4 regions of the Paenibacillus sp. FSL P2-0322 genome follow, and region 3 is predicted to be linked to each of the others. Evidence: a T-box and tRNA genes for the amino acid it is inferred to sense, from the RefSeq annotation. Region 3 holds a T-box; the other regions hold tRNA genes.
What was found. The T-box of region 3 lies ahead of argS (arginine--tRNA ligase). A T-box ahead of a tRNA ligase gene usually reads a tRNA of that ligase, here a tRNA-Arg.
Positions count from the first base shown of each region.

Region 1: it encodes a tRNA-Arg, which carries the amino acid that the T-box ahead of argS (arginine--tRNA ligase) is inferred to sense. The anticodon was not compared.
Region 2: it encodes a tRNA-Arg, which carries the amino acid that the T-box ahead of argS (arginine--tRNA ligase) is inferred to sense. The anticodon was not compared.
Region 4: it encodes a tRNA-Arg, which carries the amino acid that the T-box ahead of argS (arginine--tRNA ligase) is inferred to sense. The anticodon was not compared.

Region 1 covers NZ_CP150243.1:436,477-440,619, reverse strand. The annotation lists gene MKY24_RS02000 (PAS domain-containing protein) at 1-975, shown strand, start outside; tRNA gene MKY24_RS01995 (tRNA-Gly) at 1,176-1,246, opposite strand; tRNA gene MKY24_RS01990 (tRNA-Pro) at 1,256-1,329, opposite strand; tRNA gene MKY24_RS01985 (tRNA-Arg) at 1,352-1,428, opposite strand; tRNA gene MKY24_RS01980 (tRNA-Cys) at 1,455-1,525, opposite strand; tRNA gene MKY24_RS01975 (tRNA-Gly) at 1,536-1,610, opposite strand; tRNA gene MKY24_RS01970 (tRNA-Leu) at 1,617-1,703, opposite strand; tRNA gene MKY24_RS01965 (tRNA-Lys) at 1,718-1,793, opposite strand; tRNA gene MKY24_RS01960 (tRNA-Gln) at 1,798-1,872, opposite strand; tRNA gene MKY24_RS01955 (tRNA-His) at 1,890-1,962, opposite strand; tRNA gene MKY24_RS01950 (tRNA-Tyr) at 1,982-2,067, opposite strand; tRNA gene MKY24_RS01945 (tRNA-Thr) at 2,072-2,147, opposite strand; tRNA gene MKY24_RS01940 (tRNA-Phe) at 2,174-2,246, opposite strand; tRNA gene MKY24_RS01935 (tRNA-Asp) at 2,313-2,389, opposite strand; tRNA gene MKY24_RS01930 (tRNA-Met) at 2,415-2,488, opposite strand; tRNA gene MKY24_RS01925 (tRNA-Val) at 2,519-2,594, opposite strand; tRNA gene MKY24_RS01920 (tRNA-Glu) at 2,601-2,672, opposite strand; tRNA gene MKY24_RS01915 (tRNA-Ser) at 2,705-2,796, opposite strand; tRNA gene MKY24_RS01910 (tRNA-Met) at 2,800-2,873, opposite strand; tRNA gene MKY24_RS01905 (tRNA-Asn) at 2,908-2,983, opposite strand; tRNA gene MKY24_RS01900 (tRNA-Ala) at 2,988-3,063, opposite strand; tRNA gene MKY24_RS01895 (tRNA-Ile) at 3,086-3,162, opposite strand; rRNA gene rrf (5S ribosomal RNA) at 3,199-3,315, opposite strand; rRNA gene MKY24_RS01885 (23S ribosomal RNA) at 3,467-4,143, opposite strand, start outside.
Region 2 covers NZ_CP150243.1:4,598,632-4,602,774, reverse strand. The annotation lists rRNA gene MKY24_RS20300 (23S ribosomal RNA) at 1-1,434, shown strand, start outside; rRNA gene rrf (5S ribosomal RNA) at 1,587-1,703, shown strand; tRNA gene MKY24_RS20290 (tRNA-Asn) at 1,723-1,798, shown strand; tRNA gene MKY24_RS20285 (tRNA-Ser) at 1,802-1,893, shown strand; tRNA gene MKY24_RS20280 (tRNA-Glu) at 1,911-1,982, shown strand; tRNA gene MKY24_RS20275 (tRNA-Val) at 1,993-2,068, shown strand; tRNA gene MKY24_RS20270 (tRNA-Met) at 2,098-2,174, shown strand; tRNA gene MKY24_RS20265 (tRNA-Asp) at 2,201-2,277, shown strand; tRNA gene MKY24_RS20260 (tRNA-Lys) at 2,306-2,381, shown strand; tRNA gene MKY24_RS20255 (tRNA-Gly) at 2,417-2,491, shown strand; tRNA gene MKY24_RS20250 (tRNA-Arg) at 2,497-2,573, shown strand; tRNA gene MKY24_RS20245 (tRNA-Leu) at 2,586-2,665, shown strand; tRNA gene MKY24_RS20240 (tRNA-Pro) at 2,673-2,746, shown strand; gene MKY24_RS20235 (BofC C-terminal domain-containing protein) at 2,861-3,565, shown strand; gene ruvC (crossover junction endodeoxyribonuclease RuvC) at 3,796-4,143, shown strand, end outside.
Region 3 covers NZ_CP150243.1:2,323,156-2,327,298, forward strand. The annotation lists gene MKY24_RS10430 (nicotinate phosphoribosyltransferase) at 1-257, shown strand, start outside; gene MKY24_RS10435 (MogA/MoaB family molybdenum cofactor biosynthesis protein) at 324-839, opposite strand; gene MKY24_RS10440 (four-helix bundle copper-binding protein) at 1,102-1,431, shown strand; T-box leader at 1,509-1,767, shown strand; gene argS (arginine--tRNA ligase) at 1,827-3,554, shown strand; gene MKY24_RS10450 (S-layer homology domain-containing protein) at 3,819-4,143, shown strand, end outside.
Region 4 covers NZ_CP150243.1:5,309,199-5,313,341, forward strand. The annotation lists gene ppc (phosphoenolpyruvate carboxylase) at 1-751, opposite strand, end outside; tRNA gene MKY24_RS23450 (tRNA-Gly) at 1,490-1,560, opposite strand; tRNA gene MKY24_RS23455 (tRNA-Pro) at 1,570-1,643, opposite strand; tRNA gene MKY24_RS23460 (tRNA-Arg) at 1,662-1,738, opposite strand; tRNA gene MKY24_RS23465 (tRNA-Gly) at 1,744-1,818, opposite strand; tRNA gene MKY24_RS23470 (tRNA-Leu) at 1,829-1,909, opposite strand; tRNA gene MKY24_RS23475 (tRNA-Lys) at 1,921-1,996, opposite strand; tRNA gene MKY24_RS23480 (tRNA-Gln) at 2,001-2,075, opposite strand; tRNA gene MKY24_RS23485 (tRNA-Val) at 2,131-2,206, opposite strand; tRNA gene MKY24_RS23490 (tRNA-Glu) at 2,218-2,289, opposite strand; tRNA gene MKY24_RS23495 (tRNA-Thr) at 2,301-2,373, opposite strand; tRNA gene MKY24_RS23500 (tRNA-Asn) at 2,377-2,452, opposite strand; rRNA gene rrf (5S ribosomal RNA) at 2,472-2,588, opposite strand; rRNA gene MKY24_RS23510 (23S ribosomal RNA) at 2,737-4,143, opposite strand, start outside.

The sequences.
Region 1 (4,143 bases), 1.9 Mb from region 3:
CTATCCAATCTAAAATTTGCTCTAGATACGTCTTCCATTGTTGCTTTGACCGATCATCGAGGTATTATTCAGTACGTGAACGACAAGTTTTGTGAGATTTCGCAATACAGTCGTGAAGAGCTGATCGGTCAGGATCATCGTCTCATTAATTCAGGCTATCATACCCCTGCCTTCATGAAAAACCTGTGGACTACAATCCGTTCAGGTGAGGTATGGCAAGGAGAAATACGTAATCGTGCTAAAGATAACAGCTACTACTGGGTGAATACTACGATCGTTCCGTTTATGGACGAGGAAGGTAAACCCTATCAGTACTTAGCGATCCGCAATGAGGTCACTAAACTGAAGAAAGTAGAAGCAGAACTCCAGTCTATGATGACGCAAGTCATGCAAATACAGGAAGAAGAACGTAAACGCTTTTCAAGAGAGCTACATGATGGGATAGGACAAAGCTTGTTTTCACTTATTATTCAGTTAGATAGCCAACTTGCCGAACAACCTAGTGCTGCTCTGGAGAGTCTTCGTTCGCAGGTGACCGACATCATCAAAGATGTTCGTGGTCTAGCGTGGGAACTTCGTCCCTCAGTTCTGGATGATTTGGGTGTCGTCCCAGCTATAAGAACCTATATTGAAAACTTCTGTTCTCATTACGGGATTGAGGTGCATTTTCAATGCACTCTACGTAAACGCCTTGATATTCGCAAGGAAATAGCAATTTATCGGATTGTACAGGAGGCATTAACGAATGTAGCCAAATACGCAGATGTAGCGGAGGCATATGTCGACGTTGAGGATCAAGATGAAATGATACAAGTGACCATTCGGGATGAGGGCATTGGATTCTCTGGAAAGTCCCAAGGAGAGGGAGTTGGATTGTTCAGTATGGAAGAACGAGCTAGAGGGGTAGGGGGATTTATGAGCATGACCTCTGCTCCAGATGAGGGAACCTCCATCCAGCTGACCATTCCCGTGTAAAAACTGTCCACTAGATCGGTTATCGGTGTATACCAGTTGTATGATCAGAACGATATACACCGATACCGAGATTATGAATAATCAACACATTGTGGGTACATGAAGATAAATACAAAAAAAGAGAGAGCTCTGTCCCCAGACAGGCTCTCTTTATTTATAAGGTGTCACCACTGAGGCAACAAGAATCCGCTATAGCAAAAAGCGGGTGATGGGAATCGAACCCACGCTACCAGCTTGGAAGGCTGGAGTTCTACCATTGAACTACACCCGCAAATCAGTATCGGGATGACACGATTTGAACATGCGACCCCCTGGTCCCAAACCAGGTGCTCTACCAAGCTGAGCTACATCCCGACATTATACTTTTTTTAAGAAATGGCGCGCCCTGAGAGATTCGAACTCCCGGCCTTTTGATTCGTAGTCAAACGCTCTATCCAGCTGAGCTAAGGGCGCATATTTAAATCCATAATGAGCAGTCAAGGCGCCACCCAGATTTGAACTGGGGATGAAGCTTTTGCAGAGCTTTGCCTTACCACTTGGCTATGGCGCCGTATGGATAATGGAGCGGACGACGGGAATCGAACCCGCGACCCTCGCCTTGGCAAGGCGATGCTCTACCGCTGAGCCACGTCCGCAAAATATGGTGCGGTCGAGAGGACTCGAACCTCCACGGGGGTTAGCCCACACGGACCTGAACCGTGCGCGTCTGCCAATTCCGCCACGACCGCAAAATAATTATAAATGGTGAGCCATGAAGGACTCGAACCTTCGACACCCTGATTAAAAGTCAGGTGCTCTACCAACTGAGCTAATGGCTCTTAATGGCTGGGGATATAGGATTTGAACCTATGCATGACGGAGTCAAAGTCCGTTGCCTTACCGCTTGGCTAATCCCCAATAAATTAAGAATAAAGGGCGGCCGATGGGGCTTGAACCCACGAATGCCGGAGTCACAGTCCGGTGCGTTAACCACTTCGCCACGACCGCCATATGATTATGAAAAGACTGGTGGAGGATGATGGATTCGAACCACCGAACCCGTAAGGGAGCAGATTTACAGTCTGATGCGTTTGGCCACTTCGCTAATCCTCCAAAATGGTGCCGGCGAGAGGACTTGAACCCCCAACCTACTGATTACAAGTCAGTTGCTCTACCAGTTGAGCTACACCGGCACATTACTCATTTCCCACTTGAAAGGTGGCTCGGGACGGAATCGAACCGCCGACACGAGGATTTTCAGTCCTCTGCTCTACCGACTGAGCTACCGAGCCATATTTTGTTTTATTACTACACCATATAATCCGCACTATATATGTCAACTATATATGAGATTAAAATGGCGGAACTGACGGGATTCGAACCCGCGATCTCCTGCGTGACAGGCAGGCATGTTAGGCCTCTACACCACAGTTCCAGAGGCATTTCCAATAGGAAATTAATTGCGGGGGCAGGATTTGAACCTACGACCTTCGGGTTATGAGCCCGACGAGCTACCGAACTGCTCCACCCCGCGACATTAAAAGGGATTTATCAAATTTTCTTATGGTGGAGGCTGAGGGGATCGAACCCCCGACCCTCTGCTTGTAAGGCAGATGCTCTCCCAGCTGAGCTAAGCCTCCATATTATGACCCGTAGGGGATTCGAACCCCTGTTACCTCCGTGAAAGGGAGGTGTCTTAACCCCTTGACCAACGGGCCTTACAAAATAAGTTCTGATTCCAATAAATTTATGGCGGAGAGAGAGGGATTCGAACCCTCGCACCACTTTCGCAGTCTAACCCCTTAGCAGAGGGTCCCCTTATAGCCACTTGGGTATCTCTCCGAGTAGCGGCAGAGGGGATCGAACCCCCGACCTCACGGGTATGAACCGTACGCTCTAGCCAGCTGAGCTACGCCGCCACCTTATATATAAAAGTCAGAAATATTCAAAACATGGCTCCCCGAACAGGACTCGAACCTGTGACAACTCGATTAACAGTCGAGTGCTCTACCAACTGAGCTATCAGGGAATATTGGTGGAGCCAAGCGGGATCGAACCGCTGACCTCCTGCGTGCAAGGCAGGCGCTCTCCCAGCTGAGCTATGGCCCCAATCTTTTTGTTATTCTAGAAGTGGTGGGCCTTAGTGGACTCGAACCACCGACCTCACCCTTATCAGGGGTGCGCTCTAACCAGCTGAGCTAAAGGCCCTAACATGTAAAACTTCATCATCCTTTAAAGGATATCGCTTGGCGACGTCCTACTCTCCCAGGACCCTGCGGTCCAAGTACCATCGGCGCTGGAGGGCTTAACGGTCGTGTTCGGGATGGGTACGTGTGGAACCCCTCCGCTATCGCCACCAAACATGAATTTGCTGTGCAAATTCTACCGTACGGTTATTCGGTTCATCACTTATCGTGTGAATGAATAGCCATGCGCTTATCATATGTCACTTGTACATACTTTCAAGGTTACACCCTGAAAACTGGATCCGAAACTCATTTGCGTTTTATTTTAGGATAAGCCCTCGACCGATTAGTATTGGTCAGCTCCATGCATTACTGCACTTCCACCCCCAACCTATCTACCTCGTCGTCTTCAAGGGGTCTTACTAATTGGGAAATCTCATCTTGAGGGGGGCTTCACGCTTAGATGCTTTCAGCGCTTATCCCTTCCGTACATAGCTACCCAGCGGTGCTCCTGGCGGAACAACTGGTACACCAGCGGTACGTCCATCCCGGTCCTCTCGTACTAAGGACAGCTCCTCTCAAATTTCCTACGCCCACGACAGATAGGGACCGAACTGTCTCACGACGTTCTGAACCCAGCTCGCGTACCGCTTTAATGGGCGAACAGCCCAACCCTTGGGACCTACTTCAGCCCCAGGATGCGATGAGCCGACATCGAGGTGCCAAACCTCCCCGTCGATGTGGACTCTTGGGGGAGATAAGCCTGTTATCCCCAGGGTAGCTTTTATCCGTTGAGCGATGGCCCTTCCATGCGGTACCACCGGATCACTAAGCCCGACTTTCGTCCCTGCTCGACTTGTAGGTCTCGCAGTCAAGCTCCCTTCTGCCTTTGCACTCTTCGAATGATTTCCAACCATTCTGAGGGAACCTTGGGGCGCCTCCGTTACTCTTTAGGAGGCGACCGCCCCAGTCAAACTGCCCACCTGACACTGTCCTCGCACCG
Region 2 (4,143 bases), 2.3 Mb from region 3:
GACGCGGACTGATGGATGTCCGTCTAAGCAGTGAGGCTGGTGTGTAGGCAAATCCGCACATCGTAAGGCTGGGCTGTGATGGGGAGCGAAAATTGTAGTAGCGAAGGTCATGATCTCAGACTGCCAAGAAAAGCCTCTAGCCAGGAGAAGGTGCCCGTACCGCAAACCGACACAGGTAGGCGAGAAGAGAATTCTAAGGCGCGCGGAAGAACTCTCGTTAAGGAACTCGGCAAAATGACCCCGTAACTTCGGGAGAAGGGGTGCCTCGGTAGGGTGAATAGCCCGAGGGGGCCGCAGTGAAAAGGCCCAAGCGACTGTTTAGCAAAAACACAGGTCTGTGCGAAGCCGCAAGGCGAAGTATACGGGCTGACGCCTGCCCGGTGCTGGAAGGTTAAGGGGAGTGGTAAGCCTTCGGGCGAAGCTATGAACCGAAGCCCCAGTAAACGGCGGCCGTAACTATAACGGTCCTAAGGTAGCGAAATTCCTTGTCAGGTAAATTCTGACCCGCACGAATGGCGTAACGACTTGGGCGCTGTCTCAACGAGAGATCCGGTGAAATTTTAATACCTGTGAAGATGCAGGTTACCCGCGACAAGACGGAAAGACCCCATGGAGCTTTACTGCAGCTTGATATTGAATTTGGGTACGATCTGTACAGGATAGGTGGGAGCCGTTGAATCTTGAGCGCCAGCTTGAGAGGAGGCATCCTTGGGATACCACCCTGATCGTATCTAGGTTCTAACTTGGTACCGTGATCCGGTGCGAGGACAGTGTCAGGTGGGCAGTTTGACTGGGGCGGTCGCCTCCTAAAGAGTAACGGAGGCGCCCCAAGGTTCCCTCAGAATGGTTGGAAATCATTCGAAGAGTGCAAAGGCAGAAGGGAGCTTGACTGCGAGACCTACAAGTCGAGCAGGGACGAAAGTCGGGCTTAGTGATCCGGTGGTACCGCATGGAAGGGCCATCGCTCAACGGATAAAAGCTACCCTGGGGATAACAGGCTTATCTCCCCCAAGAGTCCACATCGACGGGGAGGTTTGGCACCTCGATGTCGGCTCATCGCATCCTGGGGCTGAAGTAGGTCCCAAGGGTTGGGCTGTTCGCCCATTAAAGCGGTACGCGAGCTGGGTTCAGAACGTCGTGAGACAGTTCGGTCCCTATCTGTCGTGGGCGTAGGAAATTTGAGAGGAGCTGTCCTTAGTACGAGAGGACCGGGATGGACGTACCGCTGGTGTACCAGTTGTTCCGCCAGGAGCACCGCTGGGTAGCTATGTACGGAAGGGATAAGCGCTGAAAGCATCTAAGCGTGAAGCCCCCCTCAAGATGAGATTTCCCAATTAGTAAGACCCCTTGAAGACGACGAGGTAGATAGGTTGGGGGTGGAAGTGCAGTAATGCATGGAGCTGACCAATACTAATCGGTCGAGGGCTTATCCTAAGAATAAAACGCAAATGAGTTTCGGATCCAGTTTTCAGGGTGTAACCTTGAAAGTATGTACAAGTGACATACAATAAGCGCATGGCTATTCATTCACACGATAAGTGATGAACCGAATAACCGTACGGAAGAATTTACAGTGTAAATTCATGTTTGGTGGCGATAGCGGAGGGGTTCCACACGTACCCATCCCGAACACGACCGTTAAGCCCTCCAGCGCCGATGGTACTTGGACCGCAGGGTCCTGGGAGAGTAGGACGTCGCCAAGCAGAGCTTTATGATTATTATTCCCTGATAGCTCAGTTGGTAGAGCACTCGACTGTTAATCGAGTTGTCACAGGTTCGAGTCCTGTTCGGGGAGCCATATGGAGAGGTGTCCGAGTTGGCCGAAGGAGCACGATTGGAAATCGTGTAGGCGCCAAAAGCGTCTCGAGGGTTCGAATCCCTCTCTCTCCGCCATAATTATTTTATTGTATGGCCCGTTGGTCAAGGGGTTAAGACACCTCCCTTTCACGGAGGTAACAGGGGTTCGAATCCCCTACGGGTCATAAGTAGTATGGAGGCTTAGCTCAGCTGGGAGAGCATCTGCCTTACAAGCAGAGGGTCGGGGGTTCGAGCCCCTCAGCCTCCACCATTTATTTAAATAGCAGTCCCTAATATTATCGCGGGGTGGAGCAGTTCGGTAGCTCGTCGGGCTCATAACCCGAAGGTCGCAGGTTCAAATCCTGCCCCCGCAACCAATTAACTTTTGAATGTAAACTGCTATGGAACTGTGGTGTAGAGGCCTAACATGCCTGCCTGTCACGCAGGAGATCGCGGGTTCGAATCCCGTCAGTTCCGCCATTTTTACAAAGTTATATTACCCTGTTGGGAGCCATTAGCTCAGTTGGTAGAGCACCTGACTTTTAATCAGGGTGTCGAAGGTTCGAGTCCTTCATGGCTCACCATTCATGAACTTATATGTCATGGATATAATGATATTGCGGACGTGGCTCAGCGGTAGAGCATCGCCTTGCCAAGGCGAGGGTCGCGGGTTCGATTCCCGTCGTCCGCTCCATATTTGCGCCCTTAGCTCAGCTGGATAGAGCGTTTGACTACGAATCAAAAGGCCGGGAGTTCGAATCTCTCAGGGCGCGCCATTAACTTCATAAGCCGGTGTGGCGGAATTGGCAGACGCGCGCGACTCAAAATCGTGAGGGAAACCGTGGAGGTTCGAGTCCTCTCACCGGCATCTATTTCGGGATGTAGCTCAGCTTGGTAGAGCACCTGGTTTGGGACCAGGGGGTCGCATGTTCAAATCGTGTCATCCCGATTCAAAAGGAAAGTCGCTGGAAGCAGCGGCTTTTTTGTTATATTCATATCTTTTTGTATAAATCAGTAATCGTCAGGTCACACTAACACAAAAAGTGGGACGGAAGGGATTACTGTGAAGCGATTAAGTTGGAAAAAACAGATGAAACGGCGCTGGAAACAGTGGAGAAGAACAGTGTGGGCTTTTAGCATTTTTGGTGCGGCTTGTTTGCTGGCAGGGTTGGGTATTCTGTTTTCGAATTATTTGCAGGCTATGTTGTCACAGCCACTCGCTACTACCGTCATGGCTGAGGAGAGCATGAAGGAGGCTTCACATCTGAGCCCAACTGAAGATCACTCCTCACAGATGCAACTACTGCAAAGTATTCGTGCTTCCGGTATAAGCAGGAAGACCCGTCTATTAACCACCTACGTGTGTGGTACGGAAACACTTTCCTTGGGAACACTAAGTTCACAGCAGCTAGAGACCTTACTGAAGCAACATCCCGATTGGAAGGGGCGACTTAATACCAAAGGAGAGGTGTGGCTGGAGCGCAGGGTGGAAGACTTGTCAGAGTCATGCAAAGAGCGTGGATACATGGGTTTGAGCACTGACGGCCAGCTTACATTGTATGAAGGGCTACCTAAAAGAGAAAAAGTTATCCGCACTTTTTTTCAATTGGATGTGGGTTCCATGGAGACGGCCTTGCCAGAAGGGGTGTATAAACAACTTCAGCAGGGGATCCGTGTACAGGATATAAATGAGTATAACAGTGTAATCTCCACTTTTAGTGACTTTGCCGTGGAGCGAACACAAAGGGTATTAAAGCAGCACTATTGATTACAACTACGGAGACGTTAGGCATTGCCCATGAGGTGAGGCTTGAAGCGTCTCTTTTTATGTTTTTACTCACGTTTAAATTTTTTCCTCTATTAGATACAAAGTTTTGTTATAATGAAAAGAACGACACATATGTTCGCTTTATATGGTATTTGGCCATGATTATATTAAGGATAACGTCTGGCTATTGTTTAGTTACGCCATGTTTGAGCGATAGGGGAGAGATTTTTTTGCGTTTTTTAGGAATTGATCCGGGCATTGCCATTGTGGGCTTCGGATTTGTAGACAAGATTGGCAGCAAGGTGGTTCCTGTACAGTATGGCTGCATCCAGACGGAGGCCCATACACCGGAAGAAGAAAGGCTGCTTCATGTGTATGAAGGCATGTTGCAATTAATAGATAAATATAAGCCTGATGCGGTAGCACTGGAAAAGCTCTTTTTTAATCGCAACGTTACAACTGCTATGTCTGTAAGTCAGGCACGTGGGGTGCTGCTACTAGCTGCAAAACAACGTAATTTGCCTATAGGTGAATACACGCCGATGCAGGTAAAGCAGGCTATTGTAGGGTATGGTAAG
Region 3 (4,143 bases):
TGAAGAAGTATGTAGAAAATTATGAAGCCGTACCAATGCTTGAGCCTATTTTTATAAATGGACAGAAGGTATATGAGCTTCCTGAGCTGGATGAAATTCGTGCCTACCATACTTCACAGTTGAAACTGTTTTGGCCAGAATATTTGCGGAAGCTGAACCCTGAAATTTATCGTGTAAATCTGAGCGAGAAGGTATGGGAGCTGAAGCAAAAGCTGATCGATAGCTATATGCAGCCCGAAGTTGAAGAAAAAGAATAGTTGGAAGAGGCACCTCATGAATATATGGGGTGCCTTTTTGTGTCGCGGCATGTAGGAAATAGGAGCTTATTTATAAATTTCTCTCATCACATGTCGTAGCTCAGGGACAATAATGCGTTCCATTGCCAAACGAACGGCTCCACGTGAGCCAGGCATAGAAAATACAGCTGTCTGGCCCACAGTGCCAGCTACAGCCCGGCTTAAGATAGCTGCTGAACCAATGTCCTCAGCAAAGCTTAAATAACGGAAGATTTCTCCAAAGCCAGGTAGTTCCTTATCCAGTAGAGAGGAGACGGCTTCATATGTAGTATCACGTGGAGAAATACCGGTACCGCCTGTCAAAAGTACAGCCTCGATTTCATCCTGTGCCGCTGCTTCGGATACTAACTGCTGAATACCTTCGTAGTCATCTTTGACGATGACATATCGAACAACCTTATATCCATTGGTTTCTAGTAGATCCATGAGCAGTCGTCCCCCAGTATCTGTTTCCACGGTGCGGGTGTCCGAGACAGTCACGACCATGCAATTAACCTGTTGCGGGGATTCCTGTCGATGCTCCTCTACAGAAGACATATTCATTGAAATGCTCACTCCTTGATCGGTGGTTAGACATACACTTTTTACAATAGAGCAATGACTGAGTGTATGCAAGTCAGAAACAGGGGCTAAAAATCCATGTGATTAATATCCTTGCACTTGCACACTGGAATATAGTACACTTCCTTACATAAGTCGGGATTACTTTGTTTTTATTTTATTGAAAGCGCGCACATCAAATGATTAATCTCAAGGGTCAGCGGGTAATAGTACAGCAGGGTCAACAACTGGGAGGTAATGTAATATGAATCATTCATACCAACAATGCGTGGATGCTTGCCTGGAATGTATGAACGCTTGCAATGTATGTTACGTAGCGAGTTTGAAGGAATATGATTTAGCTATGCTGCGTGAATGTATTCGAGTGAGTAGGGAATGTGCAGAAATATGCGGATTTGCTGCTCAAATGCTGCAGCGTGGAACGGATTTTGCCGAGCAAATCTGTGAGCTGTGCGCCAAGGCCTGTGAGGTATGTGCTGCTGAATGCAGCAAGCATTCCCATGATCATTGCAAGCATTGTGCCGAAGCCTGCCGTCGTTGCGTTCAGGCGTGCCGCCAATTGGTGGCAGTGTAATTACATATATGGAACTAGTGCCTGAAGAGGAAATAATAGGTTGCTTTCTACTGAATAGGTTTGTATAATGATTGGAATTAACGTCATGGAACGGGAGAGTAGCAGCGGAGCCGTATCATTACAGCGAGCCGGAAGAGGTGAAAGCCGGTATGAGGTCCGATGTGAAGCGCACCCGGGAGACGGTTGATCCAACGAGCAGAATTTCTAGTAGATCAGCTCGGCAGACACCGTTATTAGTCATTGGAGTGAAATCGCGATTTGTGTAAGTTAGCTTTAGCTGCACAACCGATTTACGAAGAGTGGTACCGCGGGGATATTGAAGTTCTCGTCTCTTGAATTATTTCAAGAGGCGGGGGCTTTTTTTGTTAGATTCTATAAAAAGAAGGAGAGAGATCATGTTGATGAGGATTGCTGCTCAAGCGATATTGGCCCATACGGGCTTGGAGGAGAAAGAAATTTTATCTTTATTTGAGGTGCCTCCGCAGCCTGAATGGGGAGATGTGGCGTTTCCCTGTTTTGTGCTGGCCAAAAAGTTTCGAAAGTCTCCACAGCACATTGCACTGGAATTGGCGGAGCTAGTGAATCATGAAGAAGGTTTAACTGCTTCAGCATCGGGTGCCTATGTAAATATAACATTGGATCGATCTGTTCATATTCCACTTATGCTTGCTGAATTGAGCAAGGCCGATTTCCTCAGGCCCAATATCGGGCACGGACAGCGGGTAGTTATTGATATGTCCTCGCCCAATATTGCCAAACCGTTTGGTATCGGTCATCTTCGCTCTACTGTTATCGGTGCTGCCTTGTATCGTATTCTTGGTGAAACCGGATATGTTCCAATTAGTGTGAATCATCTTGGGGATTGGGGAACACAGTTTGGCAAGCAAATTGCGGCCTATAAAAGATGGGGAAATGAGGAGCAGCTACAACATGATCCGATTGGTGAATCGCTGAAGCTATATGTTCGTTTTCATCAGGAGGCCGAGCATAATCCGACTTTGGAGGATGAAGGCCGCGAGTGGTTCCGACGTTTGGAGCATGGGGATGCTGAGGCTCAACAACTATGGGAGTTTTTTGTTGAAGTTAGTCTGGGTGAATTTGATCGTATGTACCAGCGTCTGAACATTACATTTGACCATGTGCTGGGAGAAAGTTTTTACAATGATAAGATGCAGGCAGTTGTTGCTCAATTAAGAGCAAAAGGATTGCTGGAGGAAAGTGATGGTGCGCTCGTGGTTCGTCTGGAAGACGAGGAACTGCCTCCATGTCTTATTCTAAAAAAGGATGGGACCACCATTTATCCGACACGTGATCTGGCAACAGCGATTTATCGTCATGAAGTGATGAAGGCTGATCGGTTGCTGTACGTCGTTGGTGGAGAACAGAAGTTGCATTTTCAGCAGGTGTTTGCGGTGCTGAAGCATGCAGGGGAGGCTTGGGCGGAGCAATGTGAGCATGTGCCGTTTGGATTAATGCGGTTTGCGGGTAAGAAAATGTCCACAAGACGCGGAAAAGTTGTCAAACTGGAGGAGGTGCTGGATGAAGCTATAGCGCGTGCTCAAGCCATCATTACTCAGAAGAACCCCGATTTGCAGGAACAACAGGCAGTAGCTGAGGACGTTGGTATCGGGGCGATTATTTTTGGTGATTTAAAAAACAACCGGCTGAATGAAGTGGATTTTTCGTTGGAGGAGGCGTTGACCTTTGAAGGCGAGACCGGGCCTTATGTGCAGTATACTCATGCGCGCATACGCAGCCTTCTGGAGAAAGCTCACGCTCGCGTCGATGTTGATAATACCAATTCTAGCGACAACGCCCTTGTCCAAGATAGCCATTCTCGTGATTTGAATGACGTATCGGATGGAATGTTGGGTGACACAGGTTGGGCGCTGCTTAAGCAGTTGGATCGCTATCACGGACAACTGATACGTGCGGTTCGCCAACTGGAGCCTTCGGTAATTGCGAGATTTGCATTGGATACGGCCCAGGCGTTTAACCGTTTTTACGCCAAGGAAAGGATTGTCGATGGTGGACAGTGGCGTATTCAGTTGGCGGAACAAACTGCCGATATTCTGGCATGCGCGCTGCAACTTCTTGGTCTGAAAGCACCGAATCGGATGTAAGCAAAGCGAACAAAGGGGAGCGAGTTTTTGCTGGCGGGATGACTGCTACCCAGACCTGGATCTTCCAAAGGAATACTGTAAAAAAATAAATCGGTTACAGGCACTTTTGGGTATGTATAAAGATTGTGAGCAGAAAAGAGTTAGACGGGTACACTAAACGCAGGTATTCCACTGTTTTGCAACCAATTTGTGCATATTTGAAACATTTGATGCTTTTATTGCGTCGGTAAGTGTAGAAGCAAAGTAAACATGGAGGTGTATCTCATGAAAAAGAACAAAAGCGTGACAGCTGCCCTGCTTGTCATCTGCTCATTGGCAGTAGCTACGTCGGCCTCTGCTTTTCGTGATATAAAGGGAGCTGAACAGGAGAAGATCGTAAACTCACTTCAGGACAAAGGAATTATTCAAGGAATAACCAAGGATAAATTTGCACCGGATCAAACGCTCACGTATGCACAAGGAGTACACTTGGTTGTTCGTGCAATGGATCTTCAGGTAATGCCTGATTTCACAACGGGTTCCTTTGCAAACATTCCGGCTTCTGCATGGTATGCCCAGTCCTATCGGATTGCAGCCCAACACCAAATCC
Region 4 (4,143 bases), 3.0 Mb from region 3:
TTTGTTCGGGATAATATTTGTCCAAACATCGTTCCAATTCTTGGTACACATCTGGGAGTACATGAAACAAGGTCTCGTGAAAATAATACATTCCATTTCTCACTTCATCTAATACAGTTGGCTTGCGATCACGCAGCTCATCTGTCTGCCACAGCGTAATTACTTCGTTTAGCAGATTCTCCCGTACCTGTTCCCGCTCACGCAAGGTAAGCATCGGATTATCCAGCAGCATGACGTCCTCGGAAATGCGCTTGTGGATATCCAGAATTACTCGTCGTGTCGCTTCTGTAGGATGTGCGGTCATGACTAGCTCCAAAGAGAGCTCTTTCAGCAAGTTGCTAACGTCCTCAGCGGAGAAGCCCCCTTGTTTAAGCTCCTGAACGGAACTTTCAATGGAACCGGGCTGAACATCTTCACCAGCGGAATGCTCATAATCCCGCTTACGACGAATACGATGGTTTTGCTCAGCGATATTCACCAACTGAAAATAAATCGCAAACGCGCGAATAACCTGGTGACGAATATCCGTATCCAGTCCGCTGACCATTTGTTTGAAATTCTCATACAACTCCGGCTGATACCCGGCACGTAACGATTTACTTGTCTCACGTATTTTCTCCACGATATCCAAAAGTTCGTTGCCACCCTGATGAACCAAAACCTCACCAAGAATATTCCCTAGAAAACGAACGTCCCGCCGTAGCAGATTGTTGGATTGGTTTTTGTTAGCGGTTAACGTAAGCTCAGTCATGCTTTTCCCCCCATCTGATCTGTTCCACACCATATACAGTTGTAGCAAAGGTACGTATACACACGAAATTTGACACTTTCTTAACATCATACAATAAAAACGCATGAAAAGCTGCAAAATTTACAGTAAAAAATCATCTTTTTGAATTACTTCTTTCGAGAAAATATTGGATTGTTATGAATAAATATGAAATTAATAAATAGAAATGAATGTATACACTAGTGATGCGTGAAACATTATGCACAGTCTCTTATAAAGAGTGTGTTTTTAAAGGTACAAATTCATGCGACATAGTGTGTATATGTTTATTATTTGTTGACAAAGTCAACTCCATTAGCCTTCTATCCACAAAGATATACACAAATTAGCCATTTTCTCAGTGTTTCTAGGGTATTTCCTCTTTAACACTTCGCTTTTTACCCACATAAATAAAGGGAAATGTGCACAACCCAAGAGCAACTGTTGAGTTATCACCATGAATTCGTACCATAATAGCTATAGGATTCCTATATTTAAAGGATTTGATCACGAAATTAGCCTTACTGCAGGAGAAAGGGGAACGTTAGAGGGGAAATTCGGGATCTAGGTGTCAAAAGTAACAAGAGCCTATGTACAATATGCACAAGTCATCCCCAACTGTGCATGACAGGAGACATAATTGCACTAGCTTATATACATAGAAGTAAATGTAATGTGGACAAAATAAAAAGAAGCCTTTCGGCTTCTAGGTAATCGGTAAGCGGGTGATGGGAATCGAACCCACGCTATCAGCTTGGAAGGCTGAAGTTCTACCATTGAACTACACCCGCAAAATAGTATCGGGATGACACGATTTGAACATGCGACCCCCTGGTCCCAAACCAGGTGCTCTACCAAGCTGAGCTACATCCCGATATAATTTTTTAAAATATGGCGCGCCCTGAGAGATTCGAACTCCCGGCCTTTTGATTCGTAGTCAAACGCTCTATCCAGCTGAGCTAAGGGCGCAAATATGGAGCGGACGACGGGAATCGAACCCGCGACCCTCGCCTTGGCAAGGCGATGCTCTACCGCTGAGCCACGTCCGCAAAAACAAGATGCGCGTGGAGGGACTTGAACCCCCACGTCAAAGACGCTAGATCCTAAGTCTAGTGCGTCTGCCAATTCCGCCACACGCGCATGTAATACAATGGTGAGCCATGAAGGACTCGAACCTTCGACACCCTGATTAAAAGTCAGGTGCTCTACCAACTGAGCTAATGGCTCTTAATGGCTGGGGATATAGGATTTGAACCTATGCATGACGGAGTCAAAGTCCGTTGCCTTACCGCTTGGCTAATCCCCAATATGCATATGATTCACAATTCCCCAAGATTTCATCCAGGTAAGAGGATGAAAAATGGTGGAGGCTGAGGGGCTCGAACCCCCGACCCTCTGCTTGTAAGGCAGATGCTCTCCCAGCTGAGCTAAGCCTCCATAATATCCTATGACCCGTAGGGGATTCGAACCCCTGTTACCTCCGTGAAAGGGAGGTGTCTTAACCCCTTGACCAACGGGCCATCCTATAACAAGCTCTCAACCGGGTTCGAACCGGTGACCTCATCCTTACCATGGATGCACTCTACCTGCTGAGCTATGAGAGCAAATGGCTCCCCGAACAGGACTCGAACCTGTGACAACTCGATTAACAGTCGAGTGCTCTACCAACTGAGCTATCAGGGAATATTAATCATAAAGCTCTGCTTGGCGACGTCCTACTCTCCCAGGACCCTGCGGTCCAAGTACCATCGGCGCTGGAGGGCTTAACGGTCGTGTTCGGGATGGGTACGTGTGGAACCCCTCCGCTATCGCCACCAAACATGAATTTGCTGTGCAAATTCTCCCGTACGGTTATTCGGTTCATCACTTATCGTGTGAATGAATAGCCATGCGCTTGTATGTATTTCTACATACCTTCAAGGTTACACCCTGAAAACTGGATCCGAAACTCATTTGCGTTTTATTTTTAGGATAAGCCCTCGACCGATTAGTATTGGTCAGCTCCATGCATTACTGCACTTCCACCCCCAACCTATCTACCTCGTCGTCTTCAAGGGGTCTTACTAATTGGGAAATCTCATCTTGAGGGGGGCTTCACGCTTAGATGCTTTCAGCGCTTATCCCTTCCGTACATAGCTACCCAGCGGTGCTCCTGGCGGAACAACTGGTACACCAGCGGTACGTCCATCCCGGTCCTCTCGTACTAAGGACAGCTCCTCTCAAATTTCCTACGCCCACGACAGATAGGGACCGAACTGTCTCACGACGTTCTGAACCCAGCTCGCGTACCGCTTTAATGGGCGAACAGCCCAACCCTTGGGACCTACTTCAGCCCCAGGATGCGATGAGCCGACATCGAGGTGCCAAACCTCCCCGTCGATGTGGACTCTTGGGGGAGATAAGCCTGTTATCCCCAGGGTAGCTTTTATCCGTTGAGCGATGGCCCTTCCATGCGGTACCACCGGATCACTAAGCCCGACTTTCGTCCCTGCTCGACTTGTAGGTCTCGCAGTCAAGCTCCCTTCTGCCTTTGCACTCTTCGAATGATTTCCAACCATTCTGAGGGAACCTTGGGGCGCCTCCGTTACTCTTTAGGAGGCGACCGCCCCAGTCAAACTGCCCACCTGACACTGTCCTCGCACCGGATCACGGTACCAAGTTAGAACCTAGATACGATCAGGGTGGTATCCCAAGGATGCCTCCCTTCAAGCTGGCGCTCAAAGTTCAACGGCTCCCACCTATCCTGTACAGATCGTACCCAAATTCAATATCAAGCTGCAGTAAAGCTCCATGGGGTCTTTCCGTCTTGTCGCGGGTAACCTGCATCTTCACAGGTATTAAAATTTCACCGGATCTCTCGTTGAGACAGCGCCCAAGTCGTTACGCCATTCGTGCGGGTCAGAATTTACCTGACAAGGAATTTCGCTACCTTAGGACCGTTATAGTTACGGCCGCCGTTTACTGGGGCTTCGGTTCATAGCTTCGCCCGAAGGCTTACCACTCCCCTTAACCTTCCAGCACCGGGCAGGCGTCAGCCCGTATACTTCGCCTTGCGGCTTCGCACAGACCTGTGTTTTTGCTAAACAGTCGCTTGGGCCTTTTCACTGCGGCCCCCTCGGGCTATTCACCCTACCGAGGCACCCCTTCTCCCGAAGTTACGGGGTCATTTTGCCGAGTTCCTTAACGAGAGTTCTTCCGCGCGCCTTAGAATTCTCTTCTCGCCTACCTGTGTCGGTTTGCGGTACGGGCACCTTCTCCTGGCTAGAGGCTTTTCTTGGCAGTCTGAGATCATGACCTTCGCTACTATAATTTTCGCTCCCCATCACAGCCCAGCCTTACGATGTGCGGATTTGCCTACACACCAGCCTCACTGC